DNA from 4 places in the Staphylococcus sp. SA22 genome. Region 1 is predicted to be linked to each of the others. Evidence: riboswitches for the same ligand, from Rfam matches in the RefSeq annotation. Region 1 holds a riboswitch; each other region holds the start of a gene.
The links. A riboswitch is a leader RNA that binds a small molecule or an ion and turns the genes downstream of it on or off. The one in region 1 is predicted to bind S-adenosylmethionine.

Region 1 (3,217 bases):
GATTATAATCTTCTTGTTGTTTTGTAATTGTCTTTTTATTTTGAATACGCTCTTTCTCTAAAGCTTCTTCATGAGACTTTTTAATGTTTTGTTCTTGTTGTTCATACTTTTCTTCTGTTTGTCGCTTAACTTTTTTCTTACTACCTAAGGCAACTAAGAAAAGGACAAAAAAGATTAATGCAATGACTACTGCAATAATGAGTCCAATGACTACCGGTGAAGATAAATCCATCACAACAACGCTCCTTTTTAATATATGAATAACTTTAATTATAATAGAAAAGCTAAAGATTTTCGATACATATTATCATTTATATACCGAAAATCTTTTATTTAGCTATATTCAATTCATTTTATTATTTTACTGCGTCTTTTAATTCTTCCACTTTGTCTAATTTTTCCCATGGGAATAAGACATCTGTACGTCCAAAATGACCATAAGCAGCAGTTTGTTTGTAAATCGGTTGTTTCAAATCAAGCATTTTAATAATACCTGCAGGTCTTAGGTCAAAGTGTTTTCTAACCGCTTCGACAAGTTGTCCTTCAGAAACTTTACCTGTTCCAAATGTATCAATTGCAATTGACACTGGTTCTGCAACACCAATCGCATATGCCAATTGTACTTCACATTGATCTGCTAAACCTGCTGCAACAATATTTTTAGCCACATAACGTGCAGCGTATGCAGCTGAACGGTCTACTTTTGTAGGGTCCTTACCACTGAAGCATCCGCCACCATGACGTGCATAGCCACCGTACGTATCAACAATGATTTTACGTCCTGTTAATCCTGCATCACCTTGAGGTCCACCGATTACAAAGCGTCCTGTAGGATTGATGTAGAATTTAGTTTGTTCATTAATCAAGTTTTCTGGAACAGTTGGATAAATGACATGAGCTTTGATGTCTTCTTGAATTTGTTCAAGTGTCACATCCTCAGCATGTTGTGTTGATACGACAATCGTATCAATACGTACAGGGTTATCATTTTCATCATATTCAACAGTGACCTGAACTTTACCGTCTGGTCGTAAATAATTTAACGTACCATCTTTACGCACATCAGATAAACGTTTTGCCAATTGATGTGATAAATAAATTGCTAGAGGCATGTACGTTTCTGTTTCATTCGTTGCGTAACCAAACATTAAACCTTGGTCACCTGCACCTGTTGCTTCAATTTCTTCTTCGCTATCTTTATCACGATACTCTAATGCTTTATCCACGCCTTGTGCAATGTCAGGTGATTGTTCATCAATCGCAGTTAAAATTGCCATTGTTTCATAATCATAACCATATTTTGCTCTTGTGTATCCAATTTCTTTGATTGTTTCTCTAACAACTTTCGGAATATCAACATATGTTGTTGTAGAAATTTCGCCGGCGATCAATGCCATACCTGTTGTAACAGTTGTTTCACAAGCTACACGTGCATTTGGGTCGTCTTTTAAAATAGCATCTAATATTGCATCTGACACTTGGTCAGCGATTTTATCTGGGTGTCCTTCTGTAACAGACTCTGAAGTAAATAATCGTTTGTTATTTAACATAGTTTGCTCCTTTAAATTTATATTACGAAAATTCTCTCTCTGTGAGCTAAATAAAAAAGACCTTCTAACTATTAATATAGAGAGAAGGCCTAATACGTCCATTCGCTCTTATCGTTCAGACCTATTTGTCTGCAAACGGTTTGGCACCTTTCTTTTATAAAAAAAGAGGTTGCTGGGTTTCATTGGGTCCATGTCCCTCCACCACTCAGGATAAGAGAATCCGTTAAAAATAATAGTACCTAATTAATGAATTAATGTCAATTTTTCACAAATAAATTTACAGTAAAATATTGTAGATTAATTATGTTAATGTGTTATACTAATTAAATGTAAAGGCTTACATTTAAATTATCGCTTTGGAGGGATTTAGGATGTCAGTAGACACATACACTGAAACAACTAAAATTGACAAATTACTGAAAAAACCAACGTCACATTTTCAACTTTCGACGACACAACTTTATAATAAAATCTTAGACAATAACGAAGGGGTATTAACAGAACTTGGTGCTGTTAATGCAAGTACTGGAAAATATACTGGTCGTTCGCCTAAAGACAAATTTTTTGTCTCTGAACCTTCATATAGAGATAACATTGATTGGGGAGAAATTAATCAACCTATCGATGAAGAAACTTTCTTGAAGTTATACCATAAAGTACTAGACTATTTAGATAAAAAAGATGAATTATACGTATTTAAAGGCTACGCTGGTAGCGATAAAGATACAATGTTAAAACTTACAGTCATCAATGAATTAGCATGGCATAATTTATTTGCTAAAAATATGTTTATTAGACCTGAATCAAAAGAAGAAGCTACAAAGATTAAACCTAACTTCACTATCGTTTCTGCCCCACATTTTAAAGCAGATCCAGAAGTTGATGGTACTAAATCTGAAACCTTTGTCATTATTTCATTTAAACACAAAGTCATTTTAATCGGCGGTACTGAATACGCTGGTGAAATGAAAAAAGGTATCTTCTCTGTAATGAATTATCTCTTACCGATGCAAGATATTATGAGCATGCATTGCTCAGCAAACGTTGGTGAAAAAGGCGATGTTGCATTATTCTTTGGTCTATCTGGCACAGGTAAAACAACCTTATCGGCTGACCCACACCGTAAACTAATCGGTGATGATGAACACGGCTGGAATAAAAACGGGGTCTTTAATATCGAAGGTGGCTGCTATGCAAAAGCAATTAATCTTTCCAAAGAAAAAGAACCACAGATTTTTGACGCAATCAAATATGGTGCAATCCTAGAAAACACGGTTGTTTCAGAAGATGGTTCAGTGGACTTTGAAGATAATCGTTATACAGAAAATACACGTGCGGCTTATCCAATTAATCACATTGACAATATTGTAGTACCATCAAAAGCAGCACATCCAAATACAATTATTTTCTTAACTGCGGATGCATTTGGTGTTATTCCACCGATTTCAAAGTTAAATAAAGACCAAGCAATGTATCATTTCTTGAGTGGTTTCACTTCTAAATTAGCTGGTACAGAGCGTGGTGTGACAGAACCTGAACCATCATTCTCAACATGTTTCGGCGCACCGTTCTTCCCGTTACACCCTACTGTTTACGCTGATTTATTAGGTGAACTTATCGATTTACATGATGTTGATGTTTATCTTGTTAATACTGGATGGACTGGC
Region 2 (3,217 bases), on a different contig from region 1:
GCAGTAGGGTAGGGGGGATGATGATTATAAGGGATCGGGACATGAATCAATATCCCAGACTCATCATTAGATATAAAAAATTATAAAATTAGTACTTAAAAACAACTACAAATCCGTAGAAAATATAGAGGTAGTCTTAAATAAAAAATTGAAAATTCTCAAAACTAAAAAGTTGAGACGGAAGTATTTCAAGACATCGGTATGTATAACCTCAGACAAACCGATGTCTAATGTTGTTGCTTAGGGTATAGAACTGTATTAGACTAGGTATATTATTTTTTCGTAATTATATAAATATAAAGTGGCAAAGGAGGTAGTTGAGATGACAACACATTTAAGTTTTAGACAAGGCGTGCAAGAGTGTATCCCTACATTATTAGGTTATGCCGGTGTTGGTATTTCATTTGGTATTGTGGCTTCGTCTCAAAACTTTAGTATTTTAGAAATTATCTTGTTATGTCTTGTTATATATGCCGGTGCTGCGCAATTTATTATGTGCGCATTGTTTATAGCAGGTACACCGATATCAGCGATTGTACTAACTGTATTTATCGTAAATTCAAGAATGTTCCTTTTAAGTATGTCGCTTGCACCAAACTTCAAGACATATGGGTTTTGGAACCGTGTTGGATTAGGTTCATTAGTAACTGACGAAACGTTTGGTGTCGCCATTACACCTTATTTAAAAGGAGAAGCTATCAATGATCGCTGGATGCATGGTCTTAATATTACAGCATATTTATTTTGGGCAATTTCATGTGTAGCTGGGGCTTTATTTGGCGAATATATCTCAAATCCGCAAATGTTAGGATTAGACTTTGCTATCACAGCTATGTTTATCTTTTTGGCCATTGCGCAATTTGAATCAATTACTAAATCGCGATTAAGAATTTACATAGTACTCATTATTGCCGTCATAGTAATGATGTTATCGCTAAGTATGTTTATGCCTTCATATCTAGCAATATTAATTGCAGCCACAATTTCAGCAGCGTTAGGAGTGATGATGGAACGATGATAACTCATATGAACATGTTAATACTTATTTTATTGTGTGGTATCGTAACGCTATTAATTCGAATTATACCTTTTATCATGATTTCAAAAGTGCAATTGCCTGATGTCGTGGTTCGATGGCTATCATTTATTCCGATCACACTATTTACGGCACTTGTCATTGACAGCATTATTCAGCAGACGCCTCATGGTGAGGGGTATACATTAAACATCCCTTACATTATCGCGCTCATTCCGACGGTTATTTTATCTTTAATCACGCGTAGTTTAACTATTACAATTATTAGTGGGATTGTTATCATGGCAGCATTACGATTTTTCTTTTAAAAATAACTGAAAATCATTGAACAGATATTTAAACTTAGGTAAACTGTTAGTAATCAGAAAATTCTGATATACAAATCGTCTATGTTAAGATTGGGAATCGTGTATACGTAAGCGATTTGGCTAACGCATGACAATGATAACAACATTTTAAATGATAAAAGTAATTCATCACTGAATCTCAACTAACACATAACAATTTCATATTTCTTATTGTGAGAAGTTGAGGGACTTGGCCCTGTGATACTTCAGCAACCGACTTTATAGCACGGTGCTAAAACCAACGAGTTACTCGAATGATAAGTATAAAGACTTCTTACTTTTCAATAGGGTGAGAAGTTTTTTTGTTTAAGGAGGAAAGAACAATGACAAATTACACAGTAGATACTTTAAATCTAGGGAAATTTATTACAGAATCTGGGGAAGTCATAGATAACTTGCGTTTGAGATATGAGTATGTCGGTTATCATGGACAACCATTAGTTGTAGTTTGTCATGCATTAACTGGCAATCATTTAACATATGGAACAGATGATTATCCGGGGTGGTGGCGAGAAATTATTGATGGGGGATATATTCCCATTCACGATTATCAATTTTTAACATTTGATGTTATTGGTAGTCCTTTCGGTTCAAGTTCACCTTTAAACGACCCTCATTTTCCTAAAAAATTAACATTAAGAGATATTGTTAGAGCGAATGAACGAGGTATACAAGCGCTTGGTTATGACAAAATTAATATTTTAATAGGGGGAAGTCTTGGAGGTATGCAAGCAATGGAACTACTTTACAATCAACAGTTTGAAGTAGATAAAGCCATTATCCTTGCTGCAACAAGCCGAACATCATCTTATAGTAGAGCTTTCAATGAAATTGCGCGTCAGGCCATTCATCTTGGTGGTAAGGAAGGACTAAGTATTGCACGCCAATTAGGTTTTTTGACATATCGATCATCAAAAAGTTATGATGAACGTTTCACGCCGGATGAAGTAGTCGCATACCAACAACATCAAGGTAATAAATTTAAAGAACATTTTGATTTGAATTGTTATCTGACACTGCTAGATGTATTGGATAGTCACAACATTGACCGAGGTCGCACAGATGTAACGCATGTTTTTAAAAATTTAGAAACGAAAGTCTTAACGATGGGATTCATAGATGATTTGCTATATCCGGACGATCAAGTTCGTACTTTAGGTGAACGTTTTAAATATCATCGTCATTTCTTTGTACCTGATAACGTTGGTCATGACGGATTCTTATTAAACTTTAATACATGGGCACCTAACTTATATCATTTTTTGAATTTAAAGCATTTTAAGCGCAAGTAATAATGTATATATTTTCAAAGAATGAAGCCACTAAATCACAGTTATCATATTCAAAAACATCTAGAGTACATGAAAGTGGAAATGAATTGTAAATCTAAATCAAGCTTGATTGCTATGTAGTGGGATTAAATAATCATGTTGAAAATGAAAGCACACAAAAGCGATTCAAATGAGTATGTTAATTACTTATAAAACATGAAAGTTATTATTCAATTAAATGAAATAGAAGCATACAATCTATAAATTGTTAATTTCCATTAAAGAGGTTAAAATAATAGCTATAGTTAAAAATATGGGAGTGGCTTATGTGTTTTCAAAAATACAACCTAAAGCAACAATAATTGCAACGATTGCGTTGGTATTTGTCGCTTTAGCTTTATATCTAGTGCCTGGTTTAGGACTAATATTTGCATTATTTGCAACCATACCAGGTATCGTTTTATGGAATAAATCAATACAATCTTTCGGGATTAGTGCACTTATTACAGTAATTATAACAACTGTTTTAGGTAATACTTTCGTTTTAAGTGCTATCATATTAG
Region 3 (3,217 bases), on a different contig from region 1:
TCAGAAGAATTAGGACCAAAAGGAATTAGAGTGAACTGTGTAGCGCCTGGTCCATTCTGGTCACCATTACAAATTTCTGGTGGACAACCTCAAAGTAAAATCCCAACATTTGGTCAAAAAACACCTTTAGGTCGTGCAGGTCAACCTGTTGAGTTATGTGGAACTTATGTGCTATTAGCGTCAGAAGAATCAAGTTATACAACTGGACAAGTGTTCGGTGTTAGCGGTGGAGTGCAAATAGATTAGGTTTGTATGAAGCTTTTAATTGAACAACATAATATTAATTTAGCCACTTCAATCAAGTAAATTAAAATGAATTAGTGAAGTGTATTTTAAATAGTCGGTAAAGGTGTGTATCTTTATCGGCTTATTTTAATACTTTGTCATAAGGAGCGTTTGCTCAGGGTGTGGATTATAAGTTTTAAGCAGAATAAACTTTCTTAATGAAGATGTCAGGACAACAACGAAAAAGTTAAAAACTGTTGCGGGATTGGGTTTAGGGACGGTTAGTGGAAGAAAGTTAAATTCATTAACAAGTGAAATGCCTAAGGTTAGATATTAGACGTCAGAATGGACAAAGAATAATAGGATATGTTTTCAATTATATAGCGAAGTATTTATATGTTAAGATGATGTAAATTACATAGAAATGCTGCCCGTAGAAGTACTGATCATAGAAATGCTGATAAACGTAAATTTGCAAACTCGATATTAAACAAAGGGGTTGTTATTATGGCATTAATAGTATCTAGAGCTATCTTAATTTTGATTTTAGCATTAGCTTTTGGAATAGTGACTGTTTTTCCTGAACAAAAGTTGCCATTATATATATTATTCACACTGTTTGTAGTGGTTGCGATTGTTTCGAATGTATGGCTTACACATCAAAACGTTAAAAAGAATATCATTAAGTTTAACAAATACGTCGCATACTTTTTAGCCTTTGTCTCAGGGTTACTTTACATTGGATTTGTAATTTATACATTAACTATAGGGACCTATGATGTTTTACCAATTATTATATTTGCAATAAGTATCGTATTGGTTCAAATATTAGAAAATATACTGGGAATCAGTATAAGAAATACGCGTCCATCAAACAAACAGCTAAAAGTTATTTCTGAACAAAGCGCACAGCAATTTAAAGTCATATCATTAATATTAGTAAGTGTGTCTATCGTGTTCATTTTTATTGCATTAATGCTTAAATGGTGGCTTTTACTTGTTATTAGCATTATTGTTTTGATTATTATTACAGTAGCAATGATTGTTTATGAAAAATATTATACGACTCCTGATTAATTTATGATTGACGTACTAAGGATTATCTTGTAACGTAAACGTAAATAAGCATCACTTATCTAGAGAGGTGGAGGGACTGGCCCTATGAAGCCTCGGCAACATCTCGAATGTGCCAATTCCAGTAACCGTAATGGTTTGAAGATAAGCAGGTAAAGCACATGGAAACCTCTTTCTTCATCGTTTGTGAGAAAGAGGTATTTTTAATTGGAAAGCAGGTAAAAAGGATGGAAGTACATAAAAAGAGCAATGCTTGGGCATTATTCCCCTTGTTATTATTTGTGGCGTTGTTTTTAGGCGTAGGTATTATCACAGGTGATTTTACTTCAATGCCATTAAATGTTGCAATTATGATAACGGTAATTGTGGCGTTATTAATGAATCGAAAAGAATCATTTGCTAAAAAAGTTGAGGTCTTCACGAAAGGTGCAGGCCATTCAAACATTATTTTAATGATGTTGATTTTTATTTTAGCAGGTGCATTTTCAAATACAGCTGAAAAAATGGGTGGCGTAAAGTCGACAGTTAATTTAGGCATATCATTAATCCCTGAAAATTTAATTATTGTAGGATTGTTTGTGATCTGTATGTTTGTTTCTATATCTATGGGAACGTCAGTAGGGACTGTTGCTGCAATAGCACCTGTTGGTTACGGATTTGCACAAGCGACAGATGTACCAACTGCACTAGCAATGGCTACAGTTGTTGGAGGTGCAATGTTCGGCGATAATCTATCAATGATTTCAGATACAACAATTGCTGCGGTTAGAACACAACATACGAAAATGAAAGATAAATTCAGAGTAAACTTTAAAATTGTATTGCCAGGTGCTATTTTAACGATTATTATTCTGTATTTCTTAACGAATGGCATTTCTTTAAATCATGCTAAAAACTATGATTATAATCTAATTAAAGTTGTACCGTATATATTAGTATTAGTATTGGCATTATTAGGTGTAAATGTCATTATCGTATTGATTGGCGGAACATTATTAGCCGGAATCATTGGTCTCATAGATGGTTCATTCGGTTGGATGGGGCTACTAGATGCAGTGTCCAAAGGTATTATAAGCATGGAAGATATTGCTATGATTGCGTTGCTAATTGGTGGTTTAGTCGGTATTATTCAACACAATGGTGGTATTGAATGGTTGTTGCAATTTGTTCGCTCTAAAGTGAAATCAAAGCGTGGCGCAGAATTAGGAATTGCGAGTTTGGTAAGTGTCGCAGATATTGCCACGGCAAACAACACCATCTCTATTATTATGTCAGGTCCTTTAGCTAAAAATATTGCAGATGAATATGATGTAGATTCAAGGAAATCAGCAAGTATTCTTGATATATTTGGAGGCTGCTTCCAAGGTTTATTACCATATAGCCCGCAAGTCATTTCAGCGGCTGGTGTAGCTGGTATTTCACCGTTAATGTTATTCCCATACAGCATTTATCCTATATTATTAGGTGTATGCGGACTTATTGCGATTTTATTTAATTTTCCAAAGCTAAAAAAGAACACTAGTCAAGAAATGAAACATTAATGCTTAACAATATATCGATGTAGCCAAGTAAGGTGGCTTGTTATATTAACAGATCATGTTGTACTCACCGTATAACGCTAATCTTTTAAAAATGATGATCATCTATGTTTGGAACTGAGCAAAAATACGTTAAAATAAAAGTAAGAGCGAAAGTGGGTGGACAACAGTGGCAAAATTTAATGTAGAGAATGAACATGTCGAAGTTGAAATTGAAAAGCTTTATAAATTTTCTCCAGAGTTAGTATACGAAGCTTGGACAAAGAAAGATTTGTTGAAACAATGGTTTATGACATCAGCCAGAACGAATAAAGAGATTGAAGCGGATGTTAAAGAAGGCGGTAAATATCGTATTGTAGATCAACAACGTAATGGCAAAG
Region 4 (3,217 bases), on a different contig from region 1:
GCACCTACTGTTATTTTCTTGTCGTCACTGCCACTTTTGCTTCCATTACCGCAAGCTGCTAATACAACTGCAAATGTTAATACTAAAATAAGACCAAATAATTTTTTCATAAAATGAAACCCCCAATTTATCGTTTATCAAGTTTATTTGTAAGCCAATCCCCAATGAATTGGATTATAAATACAATAATTAAAATAAAAACTGTTGATACTAAAATGACATCATTTTGATTTCGAGTGAAACCTGTTAAGTATGCTAAATTTCCTAAACCACCGGCACCAATTACACCTGCAACTGCCGTTGAACCAACTAAAGCGATTGCTGTAACTGTAATGCCAGACACTAGCGCTGGCATGGCTTCAGGTAAGAGGACTTTACGAATTACTGTCCAAGTATTAGCACCCATTGACCAGGCCGCTTCGATGACACCTTTATCAATTTCTTTAAAAGCAATTTCTACGAGCCTTGCATAAAACGGCGCTGCGCCAATGATCAAGGCTGGTAACGCACCTGTCGGACCACTTATCGTTCCAAGTATCAAACTTGTAAATGGAATTAATAATAAAATTAAAATAATAAATGGTATCGCTCTAAATAAGTTAACAATAAAAGAAACGATAGAATAAAATAACCTTGCACCGATAGACTTACCTTTAGCAGACAAGAATAATAACACACCTAAAATAAGACCGAGTATAAATGCAAATATAGTTGAGACAACTGTCATGTATAGTGTTTCGACTATTGCAGTCCAAACTTCTGGCCACTGAATATTAGGCATTGTAATCATTTCATTTATAATTTCACTAAATGATTTACCCATGTCTTAACACCTCCATTTTAACTTGTCGCTCAATTAACTCTTTTTCGAATTTTCCGAAATCTACACTTGAAATATATGGAATATGCAGAACTAAAAAGCCGACTGTTCCATTTTTTGTATTTTTAATATTTGCTTCTAAAATATTAATTTTAATATCATAGGCAGTTGATAGACTCGATACAATAGGCTCGGTTGTTGTTGAACCAGCGAAAACTAATCTAACGATATAAGCATCTTTTTCTAATGGCTCTAATTCTGTTAAAGATGTTTCGAAATCATCATTTAAATCTTCTTTCACAAATCGTTTTGTCACAGTGTGTTGCGGATTTTCAAAAACCTGTGTTACCGGTCCATGTTCTATCACTTTACCACTTTCCATAACTGCAACTTCATCACAAATACGACGAATGACATGCATTTCATGCGTAATTAGTACAATTGTTAAATTTTGTTGTTCTCTAATTTTTAGTAGTAGATCTAAAATTTCATCTGTTGTTTGCGGATCAAGTGCACTTGTTGCCTCATCACAAAGCAAGACCGTTGGATCATTAGCTAACGCTCGTGCAATCCCAACACGTTGCTTTTGTCCGCCTGATAACTCTGATGGATAAGCCTTTTCTCTACCTTTTAAACCGACGAGTTCGACAAGTTCTAATGCTTTTTGCTTTGCTCTCCTTCTAGGGACACCTGCAATTTCAAGCGGAAACATAATATTTTTTAACACAGTCCTTGACCATAACAAATTAAAATGTTGGAAGATCATACTTACTTTTTGTCTTTTTGCTCTTAATCCATTTTTGGACAATTGGCCTATATGGTCTCCATCTATAATAACTTCACCTGATGTAGGCGCTTCTAAATGATTAAACATTCGAATCAAAGTACTTTTTCCTGCTCCAGAAAAACCAATGACGCCATAAATCGATCCTGCTCGAATCGATAAATTAACGTGATCTACAGCAAGGACTTCTTTATTTTTAGTCCGATATTCTTTAACAACTTCTTTTAATTCAATCACGTTGATTCCTCCCTGTGTTGCTTAATAAAATAAAAAATGCTTTCTCAATATCGATAGAAAAATTGAGAAAGCAATAGTAGTATTGTTTCTCTCATCTTCAAAAGTTAAAACTTTATGTGAATTGGCACCATTTCTATATAAGACGGTTGCCGGGCTTCGTAGGGCACATCCCTCCACCACTCTCGATAAGAGTTTACGCATCATTTAATTTGTATTAATCCTAACACCTAAGTAAAATTTCGTCAATAACTATTTTAAATTTTCTAACAAATCAGTCACCGATTTAAATGCATAAATTCGTTTTACTTCTTTATCTTTATTCATCAACAATAAAATCGGCGTAGACATGATTTGCATATCTTTACAAAACTGAGGATAAAAGTTTAAATCTATTTTCAATAATGGCAACTGCAATATTTCATTAGCAATGTCTAACATTCTTTCTGAAACCTTACAAGTACCACAAGTTGGTGTATAACCAAAGATTAAATGTTTGTCTTCCTCATAAAATGTAGTTACATCTTTGATGTCTAATGAATTATTCATTTACTAAAACTAACCTTTCATTATTTATATTCGGTAAGAAAGGTGTTTCTTTCTTACAAGTAAAGCCATGTTTTGAAAGTACATGTGCCAAATATTGTTTGGGGCAATTCGCAACTTGACAGTAAGTTTTATCAATAAATATATGTTCGCTTTCACTCAAATAACGTTTAAACCAATTTCTAATTCGATCTCCTTCGTCATCAGAATCGGCTAATACAAAAACTTGTTTATCATATAGTGATTCTATCATATCATCAAGCTTATCTATACTCATTGTTCCATGAGTACAAATAATATTGACTGGTTCTGCAATAACCTGTTGCACCCTTTTTTTATCAGATTTTCCTTCAACAATTATCACTTTATTTACAATAGCCATCATCATCACCCTTTAAAATCAATAAACATCTGTCACTGTATCATTTCACAAAATTGGTATGAATAAAACATAAATCACAAAAATTTAAACTAGCTTAATATAATAATTACAAAATCAATGTTTGACTAGCTGGGATATTTTACATAAACAGACAAAGGCTAAACCATAAATCAACATCCTAAAATCTACAATGTTATATTACCAATAGTTAACCAAAAGAAAATACACCTATAACAAGCATTTTTCAATTATAGTGGGGCCCCAACATGGAGAATTTCGAAAAGAAATTCTACAGACAATGCAAGTTGGCGGGGCCCCAACATAGAGAATTTCGAAAAGAAATTCTACAGGCAATGCGAGTTGGGGCGGGACCCCAACATAAAGAAATACTTTTTCTTTAGAAATTAGTATTTCTTATGCATGAGTTTTACTCATGTATACCTATTTTTAA

Region 2: linked by a shared signal. The riboswitch ahead of metX (homoserine O-acetyltransferase MetX) and the one ahead of metK (methionine adenosyltransferase) in region 1 are both predicted to bind S-adenosylmethionine.
Region 3: linked by a shared signal. The riboswitch ahead of ACXQH5_RS07460 (Na+/H+ antiporter NhaC family protein) and the one ahead of metK (methionine adenosyltransferase) in region 1 are both predicted to bind S-adenosylmethionine.
Region 4: linked by a shared signal. The riboswitch ahead of ACXQH5_RS02670 (methionine ABC transporter ATP-binding protein) and the one ahead of metK (methionine adenosyltransferase) in region 1 are both predicted to bind S-adenosylmethionine.

Annotation. Positions count from the first base shown of each region.
Region 1 covers NZ_JBSZQY010000010.1:24,532-27,748, reverse strand. The annotation lists gene ACXQH5_RS09555 (nuclease-related domain-containing protein) at 1-232, opposite strand, end outside; gene metK (methionine adenosyltransferase) at 357-1,550, opposite strand; SAM riboswitch class I at 1,656-1,767, opposite strand; gene pckA (phosphoenolpyruvate carboxykinase (ATP)) at 1,922-3,217, shown strand, end outside.
Region 2 covers NZ_JBSZQY010000011.1:11,127-14,343, forward strand. The annotation lists gene ACXQH5_RS09925 (AzlC family ABC transporter permease) at 323-1,018, shown strand; gene ACXQH5_RS09930 (AzlD domain-containing protein) at 1,015-1,344, shown strand; SAM riboswitch class I at 1,549-1,647, shown strand; gene metX (homoserine O-acetyltransferase MetX) at 1,707-2,675, shown strand; gene ACXQH5_RS09940 (YybS family protein) at 2,968-3,217, shown strand, end outside.
Region 3 covers NZ_JBSZQY010000006.1:127,182-130,398, reverse strand. The annotation lists gene ACXQH5_RS07470 (SDR family oxidoreductase) at 1-246, shown strand, start outside; gene ACXQH5_RS07465 (hypothetical protein) at 733-1,302, shown strand; SAM riboswitch class I at 1,355-1,450, shown strand; gene ACXQH5_RS07460 (Na+/H+ antiporter NhaC family protein) at 1,527-2,840, shown strand; gene ACXQH5_RS07455 (SRPBCC family protein) at 3,007-3,217, shown strand, end outside.
Region 4 covers NZ_JBSZQY010000002.1:107,997-111,213, forward strand. The annotation lists gene ACXQH5_RS02660 (MetQ/NlpA family ABC transporter substrate-binding protein) at 1-110, opposite strand, end outside; gene ACXQH5_RS02665 (methionine ABC transporter permease) at 128-823, opposite strand; gene ACXQH5_RS02670 (methionine ABC transporter ATP-binding protein) at 816-1,841, opposite strand; SAM riboswitch class I at 1,930-2,033, opposite strand; gene ACXQH5_RS02675 (thioredoxin family protein) at 2,091-2,387, opposite strand; gene ACXQH5_RS02680 (toprim domain-containing protein) at 2,380-2,766, opposite strand.